DNA from 2 places in the Halobacillus seohaensis genome. Region 1 is predicted to be linked to the other one. Evidence: riboswitches for the same ligand, from Rfam matches in the RefSeq annotation. Region 1 holds a riboswitch; the other holds the start of a gene.
The links. A riboswitch is a leader RNA that binds a small molecule or an ion and turns the genes downstream of it on or off. The one in region 1 is predicted to bind lysine.

Region 1 (7,228 bases):
CAAAGCTTCCTTTAGGCTACAGAAGCTTCCCATGAACTTAAAGAACCTCAAAGAAAATTACAATAAACCGACGTGCATTGCTTTTTGCACGTCGGTTTATCATTTCACACGTTTTAATACAAAATAAGCACAACCAAAATTACAATATTCGTATAAATAATCCTCTAGTGTACTAATCTTAGTATCAAATGTTGCCTTCGAATTTTGATCGTCATAGAAGCCCTTTAACCTTAGTTGACTATAACCCCAGTCTCCTACAATGAAGTCGTATTTACTTAAAATATCGCTAAAGCGTCCTTCCAACTCTTCCTCGTCAAAGGCTTCTCTATAATCTTCAATAAGTTCATAATTTTTACCAAATAATTCAACCACTACAATCACCTCTAACCTTGTCATAAGTTTACCACATTTCCATTGGTGTTAGAAAATACATCGATAAAATTTGTATCATTATTAAAATTCCGTCCAAGCTAAAGATATAGTATGAACTAAAGAAGGAAGTTGATTATGAAGAAAACTGTTTACACATCCATTTTAACATTAAGTTTATCAGCATTGTTCATAAGTGGCTGTAGTCCAGCACAAGAAGATGAGAACACTTTACAAGAAACAGAACAAGATAAAGACCACACAATCGAAGGCAACGCAATGGATAATTATAATAAGGAAGAGCCAGCTGACGGACAAGTAGGCTATGTACGTTTTCAGAAAGGCCAGTTAGATCAAGAAACAGAACAAAATCATAAAATAAAAGTCAACCGCGAGGACATGGCTGATATGATTACTCGAATGATCCTTCGTTATGAGGACTTTGAAGACGTAGCCACATTAGTCACAGACGATGAAATACTCGTCGCATATGATCCACCAGAAGATAAAGACCGTAATAACGCAGCTGATATGGTAAAGAAAACAGCATACTCACTTGTACCGAGCTTTTACAAAGTCTACGTGTCGGATAACCCATCAGCATTTGGTGATATTCAAAGCTTGAGTAACTCCACCGTATATGATGAACAATATAGTGAAGGCATTGAAAGTATAATCAATAAGTTAAAAGAGTCTCCGCAGGGAAATACAACGAGTGAAACCGTTGAAGAAAGTTAATTCGTTGCCCTCTACCAAATATACAAGGAAGGTGAAGATGTTGAAATTAGGATTGAGTATGATCATTATTTTATTGTCCATTTCTGCTTTCCCTTCCCTTACTAGTTCCGCTTCCTCTGAGAAGGATGATGTCACACGAATGTCGTTATATAAAAAAACAGCGGTAGTTACAGGCATTCCTTGGACTTACTTAGCTGCTATTGACCAATACGAACGGCAAATTCATGACGAAATTCCAAAAGGTAGAGTCACCGCTTTTCGCCCTGACCCTTTATTTTGGAATGGAATTGATGCAGACCCATCTTTCTTTCCTGAAGGTTGGGGCGATAACGGGGATGGTAATAAAAAAGTAGATATGACAAGTGATGAAGATATCCTGTGGAGTCTTGGTAAATACATTCAGTCTTATGGAACGACTGAAGATGATATCCGAATTGCCTTATGGAATTATTATAAGCGCGATTTAACTGTTCAAACGATTATGAATACAGCTAAAGTATTTAACAAATTCCAAACGGTTTCGCTTAAAGATAGAGACTTCCCCGTACCTCTTACAGCAAACTTTAGCTACAATAACACTTGGGGAGATGCTAGAGGATTTGGAGGACGCCGGATCCACGAAGGAACGGATATCTTCGCAAATTATGGTGTCCCTGTACAGTCTACAACTTACGGTGTGATTGAAATGAAAGGGTGGAATAAGTTTGGAGGCTGGCGCATAGGAATTCGAGACATTTATAACATTTACCACTACTATGCTCATTTAAGCGGATTCGAGGATTCTAAACAGGTTGGAGATGTCGTTCAACCGGGAGATGTAATAGGAAGCGTAGGATCAACGGGATACGGTCCTCCTGGGACTTCAGGTAAATTCCCTCCACACCTTCATTATGGAATGTACCAAGATAACGGAAAAAATGAATGGTCATTTGATCCTTACCCTTATTTAAAACGATGGCAAAAACAAGCTGGATAATAATTAACAAAAAATCCGTAGCGTCAATAAGACGCTACGGATTTTCTGTTATGAACTTTTCGATTTTCTGACAGCGTGTATAATACTTAATGCCAGGCCACCCCAAACAATTCCGATCGTGATAATAAACATGACAATGGCCATTAGCTTAGACCCTCCTTATCATCTTTCTCTTCATCATATTCTAATTCATTATTCGGCCATTTGCGCATAGACATAAGTGACCCAATTAGGATAGCGCCGATGGCAACCACCCAACCGAAGTTAAATAAGAAGTCAATTGGATATCCCTCGTATGCAGCAGAAATCTCTGCACGTAAGTTTTGAAGCATCATGTAACCAAGAACTAACGGTGTAATGACCCCTAAACAAAAGCGCCACCAAAAACCTAGTGCAATATCTGATACGCTATTCGCATGGCTTTGATATCCCTTTAGTCCTTTTGCAAACCAGGTAAGCGCTACTACTTCAAACAAACCAGCTAACGCTACACCAAAGTTATTAATAAAGTGGTCCACTGTATCAAGTAAGGACAAACCTCCTTGAGTAGCATAAAACAGAGATAAAATAGCGGCTAGTCCTCCACCAAACACAACAGCTTTCACACGTGAAAGATTGAATTTCTCAGACACAGCTGCCACATAAGTTTCTGTAATGGATATAAGTGAAGATAAACCAGCTAATACTAATGATGCAAAGAACAAGAATCCAAATAATCCAGGTAGCCCAGGAATTTGGTTAACGATCTCAGGAAACACCATAAAGGCTAGCCCAATTCCACCTACACCTTTTTCTGCAGCAAGTTCACCTACAGTTGTATCATATTGGAAAGCCATAAAACCTATGGCTGCAAACACACCAATACCTGCTAATATTTCAAAAGACGAGTTAGCAAAGCCTGTGATAAAGGCATTGTTTGTGATATCCGACTTCTTCGGTAAATAAGAAGCATAAGTAATCATAATAGCAAATGCAATAGATAAACTGAAGAATATTTGTCCATAGGCTGCTACCCATACTTGTGGATCTCCTATTTGAGACCAATCAGGAGTAAAGAATGAAGATAATCCATCACTAGCTCCTTCAAGTGTTACAGCACGTATTACAATAATTAGAAATAGTATAACTAGCGAAGGAATAAAGATTTTGTTTGCAACCTCGATACCCTTTTTTATTCCTTTAGAAAGTACACCTAGTGTGATGACCCATACTATTAATAGCGGTAGTAATATCTTTGGTACGATTCCACCAAAATCTCCCGGATCAACTAGTGTAAGAAAATCTCCTACAAAGAACGATGTAGGGTCGTCCCCCCATGTTAAGTTAATAGAATAAAATGAATACATAATTGCCCAAGCGATAATAACCGAGTAGTAAGTAGAAATAACAAAAGCTACAGTTACTTGCCACCAACCAATCCACTCAAAACCTTTGCTTACTCTTCCAAATGATTTAGGAGCAGAACCCCTATACTTATGACCGATCGTGTATTCCAATATCAAAAGTGGAATACCTGCAGTTAATAATGCAAATAAATAAGGAACAATAAATGCCCCTCCGCCACTTTCATAGGCCGTAGCGGGAAAACGCCAGATATTACCTAATCCGATAGCTGATCCCATGGCCGCAAGTAAAAAACCAACCCGCGTACCCCATTGTGCACGTTTTTCCATCTGTTAATTACCTCCTCTTTTTTAAGTTCATTCTTTCCCTTTAAAGTATGATAAAGATAAGGTAAGAATGTTACAAATATTTGTCTTTTTCTGATTATGGATGCTTAAATTATAACCATACGATTGTAGGTTGTCAAAATAATATTATAAAATTACTAATTTTCCAAATATACCAATAAAAAAACAAAGAAGTACATTTGATGCACTTCTTTGTTCATCATTTTTACTCATTAAGTTGTTTCGATCGATTCGAAAAGTGAATCAATATACCTATTATAATGACAACTACTAAAGTAACTATAAGTGGCATAATTACTTGACCAGTAAAGCCTAATATCAAGTAACCTACAGATGCCGCTAAAGCTGCAATCATTGCATAAGGTAACTGTGTAAGCACGTGATCGATGTGATTTGCTCCAGCTCCAGTAGAGGATAATATGGTTGTATCTGAAATTGGTGAGCAATGATCACCAAAAACAGAACCTGCTAGTACCGCGGATAATGCTGGCAACACAAGTGTTACATCGGTAACGGCGGCAATCTCTCCTGCAATTGGCAGCATAATACCAAATGTTCCCCATGATGTACCTGTAGAGAGTGCCATAAATCCAGAAACAATAAAGAGGAGAAATGGCAAGTAAGCTGAACTAATCGATGACTGGTTAACAAGCTCTGCCAAGTATTCCCCAGTTCCCAATTGACCAATAACATCCCCTATCATCCACGCAAAAATCAAAATGTAAATGGCAGGGAGCATCGCTTTTATACCTTCAAATGTCACATGTCCCATTCCTGATTTTGGAGCTGATTGTTTAATATACATAGCCGCTGCTAATAATACGGAAACAAGTCCACCAATAAACAGCGAGATATTCACATTAGTATTTTCAAAAATACTTAGAATGCCAACAACGCCTTCTGTGTTTCTAATTCCTGTTACAACCATCGAGAATACCGTTCCTATGATGAGTGCAACTATTGGAAGTACTAGGTGATAGATATGACCTCGATTATGTTCTTGAAATTGATCATTTAAATCGCCTGGAACATCGCCTTTCTTAGGATCAATTAGTTCTCCACTGTCCATTGCCCTTTGTTCATGATGGCGCATAGAACCTATATCAAGTTTCATAAAGATCGTTAAAAAGACTAGGAACAAAGCCGCGAAAACATAAAAATTTGCAGGGATCATTCTAACAAATGCTTCTAGCGCCTGATAATTTGCAATTTCATTAGCAGCTAAAATACTTCCGATTACCCCAATAATATAAGCACCCCAACTCGAAATGGGTGAGATTACAGTGATCGGCGCTGAGGTTGAGTCTATATAATAAGCCAGTTTAGCACGAGAAATCTTATGGCGGTCGGTTACTGGTCTTGAAACTTGGCCGACAGCTAAAGCATTAAAATAGTCGTCAATAAAAATAATAATACCTAATAATGCTGGAACAAGCTTTGCCCCTCGGCGAGTTTGGATTTTATCTACAGCCCACTTACCAAAAGCACGACTGCCTCCTGAAGCTGTCATAAAAGCGGTCGTCACTCCTAACAAAAGCAAGAAAGTCAGCAAATATAGATTTCCTGTGTTAAAAACTCCATCACTAATAAAGATCGAATAAAAATTCATCCAAATTAGTTCTAAACCTTCCACGATATTAAATCCTGTTAGCATAAATGCACCAACAATAATCCCTATGCCTAGGGACAAAATTACTTTCCTTGTAACAATAACAAGAATCAACATCAATAATGCTGGAATTAGTGAAAAAATAGTTCCTTCCATAATGTGGTTCCCCTCCGTAAATCTAATGATGATAACGGGGTGTGGAATCTACTTTAAGAAAATGAGGGATTTAGAAAAGCGAAGCGCCTGAACACGCGCCGGAGCTAGACTTATATAGTTAAAAGCATACAAAAAAGCAATGATAGAAAATAACCTACCATTGCTTTGTAGCAATTTGATTATCCTCCATTTCGATCAGTAGCGCCCCATGCACCCAAAAGCATGCATGACAGTATATTTCTTTTTCAGACATATACCAGAAGATAAGAAGTGACAACTCCTATCTTCTTCGGCAGGGAATCCCCTTTCTCCAGTGATCCTAGTTGTCACACTCCCACTGGGTACTCATGAAGCCTGCACCTCTACCTCACCGATCTGATAAGGTCACGCATATTAAATTCTTACACATTCTAACAGGTGATTTCTTTTATTGCAAGGGGGTCATTGGAATTGAGAATGGTGTTGACTTATTTCCCCCTTCGACTTCTCCTCCTCCATCTCCGTTGTAGAATTCCGGTACTTCTCCAGGGATGACGGAAGCATCTATGAGAATATCGTTAACTACAGTCGTGGTTTCTGTGGAAAACGGAATAACTACTCGCAAATTCACCTCAAAAGTAAGAGATAATTGAAAGTGGGCTGAGTTGATACCATATTCTGTTATCTCATTTTTAAATTGTGATTGAACATCACCAATAACTCTTAACTGGACGGGAACCTTTGGCCCTAGGTTAGCAAGAATCGTATTATTTGTCGCTAAACCAATCGGTACCTCAAGCAATGTTGCTGGTTCCTCTCCTAGTTCTTCTCTCGACATATTCGGATTAATCTCTGGGTCTAAGGTGGTATCTTCCATTGGTAATTCACCTAGTTCCATACGTCTTAAAAAATTTTGTACTCTGTAAGTTGTATTTCTAAGGGCTCTGTTTACAACTACTGAATTCCACCCCATATACACAATATCACCATCATTATCTTTTTCAATTCTTACTAAGTCTTCAAAATTTAGATCTTCTGATATTTGTTTATTAACTGCTTCATTAATAGCATCTCTTGCCAATTGTTGTGCTTTCGTTTCTGCTATTCCTTCTAATGCCGGAGTAATACCTCTATCAATTAACCATAAACAAAGACTTGTAACAACAAGAAAAAATACAAATGTTAATAATATTCTTTTAGCAACTGAAGGTGGTGGACTCGTTTTATTTTTCCCCATTAAACAACCCCTCCTGACCTATCTATATGATAAGTAAAAGGGGTTTATTTACTAAGTTACAGAAGTTGTGAGACAGTCTGTTATGGTTAAGGATAACTCTTTTGACAAATCAACCTCTTGAGTATCCTGCGACTGATAATGATCGATTCTCACGATAGGCCGATCACTTAAATTTTCATTTTGTGCTGATACAATTCCTTTACGACCATCACTAAGTTCTACTCCTAATCCATTAGGATAGACGGTCACACACTTTCTGAATGCAGCTACCATATTTCTATCGAATAGGGTACCTGCTCCAGAATATAGCACTTCTAGCCCTTCATGTGGTAACATGGCGCTCCTATACGATCTGTTACTCGTTACTGCATCAAAGACATCAGCGATCGCTAAAATCTTTCCATACAAATGAATATCTTTCTCTGTAATTCCTCTTGGGTATCCTGAGCCGTCTAAACGCTCATGATGTTGAT
Region 2 (7,228 bases), on a different contig from region 1:
GCTTTCCGTGGGCATGTGGTGAGCTTCCTCAGGCTACGCCTTGCGGGATCTCACCGACCATGTTCATCCCAGCTCTTACGTTTTATAAGGACGAAGGCAAAATCTAGTTCATCAATCCTATCGGGCGTTATCCAGCTCCGGCGCCTAGCGGCTAGTGAGACTTCCCTCGCTTCTGTACGATAAGTCAACATCGAATCACGATGTTCTTCGTGTTTCCTTTATCTCCGACAGCTCAGTCCAGTCCATACGCCGCTGACCAAGGCGCCTCCGCTTTTAAAGGTGGAGTCTCGCAATTTCCCGGACCTTCTTGCTTTTGTGAGGAGAACGGAAGCATCGAATAAGCTACTTCACGTGAGCAGAATACCTCATGCGCTAGAATCGTGGAGGCCGCTGAAAAAGTGTTTAAATTTAACACGGGCAGAGAATCACAGTCAACATGTTGATGTTAAAGAAGGAATTACTCGCGTATATAGTTGTTGGTTGAGCTAATTCTCTTATTAAACTTCTTCAGTGGACTCGAGAATCGTATGGGGTGAGGCTTTATTCTATAGCATAGATAAGACGCATTCTCCTATGGCGGGGGGAGTGCCAACGACCGAGGAGGCTTGCCTAGTCCCCCGCAGGAAAGCGAGTTGTTTCAAAGCCACCCCTATCCCTTATACGGTAACGAACCCCCATGAACTCGGAATCGAGTATTCAACAATTATCTACTTGGTCTATAAAAATCAACATAGCAAATAGCATACCAATTAACATAGTAATTAGCACGTTGACAACCGCAAGTGTCATTATGTTATTTGACTTGCGATTTGTCCGCTAATTACTATGCTATTTCGTATGTTTCTCCATCGAAACGGAACTATTACGCTTAGTCCCCCTTTTGAATAAAGGAATTGATATTACCCAACTTCACATTCCTAAATACGTTAATAACAAAAAACACGACACTTAGAACGAGTATATTAGGGAAAATTGTAAGCAGAAACATGAAGGATGTATTGCCGACAAGCAAGAAACACAACCCAAGCATAAAGAAAGGTAAAGAAATGTTATAAAGCCAGAAGTGAAGCTTTGCTAAAACTGTATCCCCCGCATTTGGAAAAAGTACATAAATGACACCGAATAAGGCCATGGAAGCCCAACCAATTAAGTTGATATGAGCGTGCGCGCCAGCTAATCTGTGGTCTTGCATAATTTCCATTGCAATCCCCATACCTACCCCAACTAGGAAGTAAAGGGCTGCAAGTTTAAGAAAAAGGATTCCCATTCTCATAGTAATCACCTCCCTCTATAAAAAAGTTTTAACAATAAAGTATATAAAAGGAGGTCAAATAATATAACAATGGTTAAGATTTATTTTTAAGGATTTGTTAAAGTTTAGTGTTGATATACCCACAAAAAAGGACTTCCAATTCTATGGAAGTCCTTTTTGGATATATTGCCCTAAAAATTGTGTGGTACCAGGTACCACACAATTCTCAACGCCCTCTCTTGTAATAAATTTCTTTAAAAGCGAGACACTAAAACATAGTAGAAAGTCCTTTCATAAAAAGGTCAAACGGAGGAATGTTTTTATGAACCGAGGAATCGTCACAGCATTATCAGCAATCGGAATTGCACAGGGACTAAAAATACTTACACATAAAAAAGACACAGGTGATTGGGATTGGAAACCCCTTTTTCAAACCGGTGGGATGCCAAGTTCACACTCTGCCGGGGTTGCTTCCCTTGCCACCTATGTAGCTGCTAACCGTGGGACAAGGCATATCGAGACCGCATTAGCCGTCGTATTCGGTTCCATTGTGATGTATGATGCACAGGGGATTAGACGTCATACTGGTGAGATTGCTCGACTCGTGAACGATCTTGAAGATAATATTGAAACAATCTCAGGTGACTTTCCTAGTTTGGAATATGTAAAGCGAGACAAAGACTTAAAGGAGCTCCTTGGACATCAGCCAACTGAAGTAATTGGAGGTGCTGTGTTTGGAATTTTGTATGGCTTAGCTTCCGCACTGATGGAAGACAGGAAAGAGAACTGACTATTTTCTTCTTCAAATAAAGCATCTTTTACTTGAAGACTTAGCTTCGAGAGATATTGTTTCCGTTATGGTTGAAAGCGTTTGGAGGTCCGGGAAATCACTCGCTTTCCATGGGCATGTGGCGAGCTTCCTCGGGCTAGCGCCCTGCGGGATCTCACCGATCATGTTCATCCCATAGGAGTCTCGCGATTTCCCGGCCCTCCTTGCCATTGTGAGGCAGACGGAAACCTCAGTTCTTCAAATTGTAGGCTATTCATAGATGGGAGTGGGTGGCTAGGAAACGGGGAGATTCCCAAGTCCCCCTTCGATGTGTGAGAAACGAATCCTTTTCCCAGAAGGACTATCTTCCACTATCCGTATTCTATTGCAATGAACCTCTCTATATCAAGGATTTCAATAGGACCGCCCGCTATCAAGATTTGCATGCAAACTTAGGAATGGCTGCCTTGAAGTGGTATCGAGACACTTATATGGTAAAGGGGCGAACCGTTTCCCGCAGCCCCTACATTCACACAAACATCTCGAATTCAAGCACTATCTCTGATTTTGTATGCTGATTTATATGTTAAATACCGATAATCGTATGTTATTTCATATTTTGTACTCGAAAACTGAACCCGATAGATTAAAATCCAAATTGTGTGGTACCTGGTACCACACAATTTAATTAAATATTGTAGAGCCATAAAAAACGCTTGGATTTTAATCCAAGCGTTTTTTCCTACTATTCAACTATTATTTATGGTGCTAAACGGTATCGGAACTACTTACACAATTAGGAAGTTCCTTGTTTTTGCATATAAATATCAACTACATTTAACCTACACTTTTTATCGGATCAAAAGGTATAAATTTTTCTAACTCATTTTTCTCCTCAGCGTTCAAAGGCAGCATCGGCAAACGAACATCACCTACAACGATCCCTTTCATATTAAGCGCTGCTTTTACAGGGCTAGGGCTTGGTTGAGCAAACAATGCTTTCATAATTGGCAGTAATTTACGGTGAGTTGTCGCTGCAAATTGGACATCTCCCTCTAAATAGCTGTGAACCATTTGCTGCATGTCATTCCCAATGATATGGGAAGCAACAGAAACAACACCTGTTCCACCAATCGATAGGATCGGCAAGGTCATACTATCATCTCCGCTGTAAACGGAGAAGTCCTCTGGTGTTTGGTCAATGATTTTTGACACTGCATCTAGATCACCACTTGACTCCTTAACAGAAACGATATTATGAATCTCTGAAAGACGAATGATCGTCTCTGGAGCCATATTAACCGCACTTCTTCCAGGTATGTTGTAAAGCATAACAGGGAGGGGTGTGGCTTGTGCAATTGCTTGGAAATGTTGGTATAAACCTTCCTGAGAAGGCTTGTTATAGTATGGAGTAACGAGCATGACGGCATCGACTCCAGCTTCCTCAGCTTGTTTCGTTAAGCTAATAGAAGCCTTTGTATTGTTGGACCCTGTTCCGACAATGACGGGAACTCTCCGATTAACGATGGTTACAACGAATTTGTATAGCTCTATTTTTTCATCTGTCGTTAAGGTAGGGGATTCACCTGTCGTCCCACCAATAACTAAGCCGTCCGAACCGTTCGTGATTAAATGATTGACTAAAGTCCTCGTAGCGTTAAAATCAATTTCGCCCTTCTGGTCAAATGGAGTGACCATGGCAGTTAAGACTTGGCCGAAATTCATAACTTCACACCCTTTTGTAAAATTTTTAAATATAGAGGTGATAAGGCCATTCTCTAGTAAACACAAAAAAAACAACAACGAGGGTTCGCTGTTGCAGTAGAAACAAATAATTATTGCATTGTTTCACCGTAAGATAGCCCTCCATATAGTCTCCTATATGACAGTCCTGTTTTTATTCAATAGCAGAACCAATTTCAAGAATATGAGATTCTTGAAACTTCGGCAAATACCCCTTTTTACAATAATCAACGGATCTCATTATCCTCTTATTGTATACTGATGGTGTTTGCACCTCTATCCTCTCTTCAATTAAATGAAGGAAGAAAGTATTTAATTGACTGAACTATAACAGAAATTCTCGTCTGATACAAGCCATGGGTGATTATTTTTCTTGATTTTTATAAGGGGGAAGGTATTGTTTCATGTGAAACATAAAAGGTTCAGAGAACGATGGGCCTTTCACAAGCACCTCTATGTAATTTATGACGATTTTACAAATTCGTGAATATTTTGCGTCTAATTTTTTAATAAAGTGTGATGGTTAAATGACAATTTTATTAACGTCATCTATGATCGGATTTTTTTTGCTATACTACGTTGAGTTAATATGATATTCGGCTTAACGCCTTTAAATATAAAGGAATAAAGGAGTGTGAACCCTAGTGAAAAATATGAAACAACTTTTGATAAAAGGGCTGCTCTTAATGCCACTCAGCCTTGTTTTATTTTTGAGCGGATGTAGTGAACTCGCCGTCTTTGACCCTAAAGGCCCAGTCGCTCAAACGCAAAATGATCTTATATTGTACTCCCTCATATTTATGTTGTTTATTGTGGTCGTAGTGTTCGGTGCCTTCGCCTACGTAGTCATTAAATACAGAGAAAATAGACCAGGTCGTAAGAATAGTGATTATGACCCTGATATGCATGGAAATAACAAGATCGAAATCATTTGGACGGTTATCCCGTTGGTTATTGTTATTGCCTTGAGTGTTCCAACCGTTGACTCACTGTATGAATTAGAAAAACCTCCAGAAGCTTCGGATGGAGAACAACAGGAACCTTTAGTTATTTATGCAACGGCTGCCGATTGGAAATGGTTCTTCAGTTATCCTGAAGAAGACATAGAAACCGTCAATTATTTACACATTCCAACGGATCGACCGATTGAGTTTAAATTATCTTCTGCTGATTCAATGGCAGCTCTTTGGATTCCGCGTCTCGGTGGTCAGAAATATAATATGGCCGGGATGGAAAACACTCTGTACTTACAAGCCGATGAAGAAGGTGTTTATGACGGAAGAAATTCCAATTTCAACGGTGAAGGGTTTACGAAGCATACATTTGAAGTCTATGCCGAAAGTGAAGAAGATTACGATAGCTGGGTTGAAGAGACGAAAGCTCAAGCTCCTGAGTTGACTCAAGAAGAGTACGATGAATTGTTAGAACCAGGACTGACTACAGAGGCTGAATACTCTTCCACTCACTTAGCATGGGTAGACCATGGTACAAATGATGGACGCGATTACGCTGTTAATCGACACTATGATTTGTATGGTGATTTGATGCACTTAGAAAGTCATCAAGATGCTGAAGATTTTATATATGAAGAGAATGATGAAGACCATGAAAATCATTAAGATAGAAGAGAAAGCAGGTGAGCAACTATGCAACTAGATGAATTTTTTGTAACTGGTGAACCACTTATCTATGGGGGAATGGTTTCAATTGCCCTTGTTACAATAGCTATTCTCTTTATTTTAACTTATTTTAAAAAATGGGGATGGTTATGGCGTGAGTGGCTAACGACTGTTGATCATAAAAAAATAGGAATTATGTATATATTAAGTGCGCTTGCGATGTTATTCCGCGGTGGAGCAGATGCGCTCATGATGCGTGTACAACTAGCGTTTCCAAATATGAATTTTTTGAATGCGCAACACTATGATGAAATTTTTACAACACATGGTACGGTCATGATTATTTTTATGGCGATGCCTTTTCTTATCGGTTTGATGAACTTTATTATCCCTCTTCAAATTGGAGCAAGGGATGTGGCGTTTCCTTATTTAAACGCGCTTAGTTTCTGGTCGTTTTTATTTGGTGCGATGTTGTTCAATATTTCGTTTGTTATTGGTGGCTCACCAGATGCAGGCTGGACAAGTTATACGCCACTCGCCGGTGCTGCGATGAGCCCCGGGCCCGGGCAGAACTTCTATTTACTCGGATTGCAACTTTCCGGGATTGGAACCTTGGCCACAGGGATTAATTTTATGGTGACGATTCTTAAAATGAGAGCTCCTAAAATGAAAATGTTTCAGATGCCAATTTTCACTTGGTCAACTCTGATTACTTCATTTATTATTGTTTTTGCTTTTCCAATTTTAACTGTAGCTCTAGCCCTTATGACGCTTGACCGAATCTTTGGTGCGCAGTTCTTTACGTTAACAGGTGAAGGGATGCCAATGATGTGGGCGAACCTATTCTGGATGTGGGGACACCCTGAAGTATATATCGTTATTTTGCCTGCGTTTGGTATTTTCTCTGAAGTGATTTCAACTTTCGCGCGTAAGCAGTTGTTTGGTTATAAAGCGATGGTATGGGCGATTATCTTGATTGCTGGGTTAAGCTTCCTCGTATGGGTACACCATTTCTTTACCATGGGTGCCGGCGCATTTGTTAACTCAGTATTCTCTATTTCGACAATGTTAATCGCAGTTCCTACTGGTGTGAAGATATTCAACTGGCTAGGGACATTGTATAAATCGCGAATAAAAAACACAGTAGCAATGATGTGGGCACTTGCGTTTATTCCGAGTTTTGTTATCGGTGGCGTTACAGGTGTAATGCTCGGAATGGCTTCTGCCGATTATCAGTTCCACAACTCCTATTTCTTAGTGGCACACTTCCACTATGTACTAATTGCCGGTACGGTATTTGCTTGTTTCTCAGGACTTGTGTTTTGGTATCCGAAAATGTTTGGCCACAAACTTAATGAAAGACTTGGGAAGTACAGCTTTTGGTTCTTTGTCATTGGCTTCCATGTTTGCTTCTTCCCTCAATATTTTGCGGGGCTAAATGGTATGCCACGTCGTGTGTTTACAATTATTCCGGAATGGATGCCGCTTAACATCATTTCTACTGTAGGTGCTTTAGGAATGGGTGTTGGTTTTGCCATATTTGTATTCACGATTGTTTATAGTTATCGCTACAGTGAACGCGAGAAAACTGGTGATAGTTGGGATGAAGGACGTACCCTTGAGTGGGCCACGCCAACTCCCGTACCTTTTTACAATTTTGCAACGCTTCCGCATATTGATAGTCATGATGTTTATGTAAAATTGAAAGATGAAGGAAAAACAACTTATGAAGAGGATCAACTTGAACCGATTCATATGCCTAGTAATACAGGTCAACCATTCATTATGATGTCCTTTATGTTCGTTGCAAGCTTTGGACTTGTATTTGAATGGATGTGGATGGCG

Region 2: linked by a shared signal. The riboswitch ahead of dapA (4-hydroxy-tetrahydrodipicolinate synthase) and the one ahead of ACFQIC_RS19665 (Na+/H+ antiporter NhaC family protein) in region 1 are both predicted to bind lysine.

Annotation. Positions count from the first base shown of each region.
Region 1 covers NZ_JBHSZV010000062.1:72,299-79,526, forward strand. The annotation lists gene ACFQIC_RS19635 (SAV0927 family protein) at 1-15, shown strand, start outside; gene ACFQIC_RS19640 (YutD family protein) at 100-372, opposite strand; gene ACFQIC_RS19645 (YhcN/YlaJ family sporulation lipoprotein) at 508-1,107, shown strand; gene ACFQIC_RS19650 (M23 family metallopeptidase) at 1,145-2,083, shown strand; gene ACFQIC_RS19655 (MetS family NSS transporter small subunit) at 2,132-2,227, opposite strand; gene ACFQIC_RS19660 (sodium-dependent transporter) at 2,227-3,756, opposite strand; gene ACFQIC_RS19665 (Na+/H+ antiporter NhaC family protein) at 3,980-5,539, opposite strand; lysine riboswitch at 5,731-5,912, opposite strand; gene yunB (sporulation protein YunB) at 5,967-6,755, opposite strand; gene ACFQIC_RS19675 (HD-GYP domain-containing protein) at 6,807-7,228, opposite strand, start outside.
Region 2 covers NZ_JBHSZV010000053.1:13,953-21,180, reverse strand. The annotation lists gene ACFQIC_RS18275 (cytochrome-c oxidase) at 869-1,273, opposite strand; gene ACFQIC_RS18270 (divergent PAP2 family protein) at 1,575-2,042, shown strand; gene dapA (4-hydroxy-tetrahydrodipicolinate synthase) at 2,859-3,746, opposite strand; lysine riboswitch at 3,873-4,051, opposite strand; gene qoxA (cytochrome aa3 quinol oxidase subunit II) at 4,418-5,383, shown strand; gene qoxB (cytochrome aa3 quinol oxidase subunit I) at 5,411-7,228, shown strand, end outside.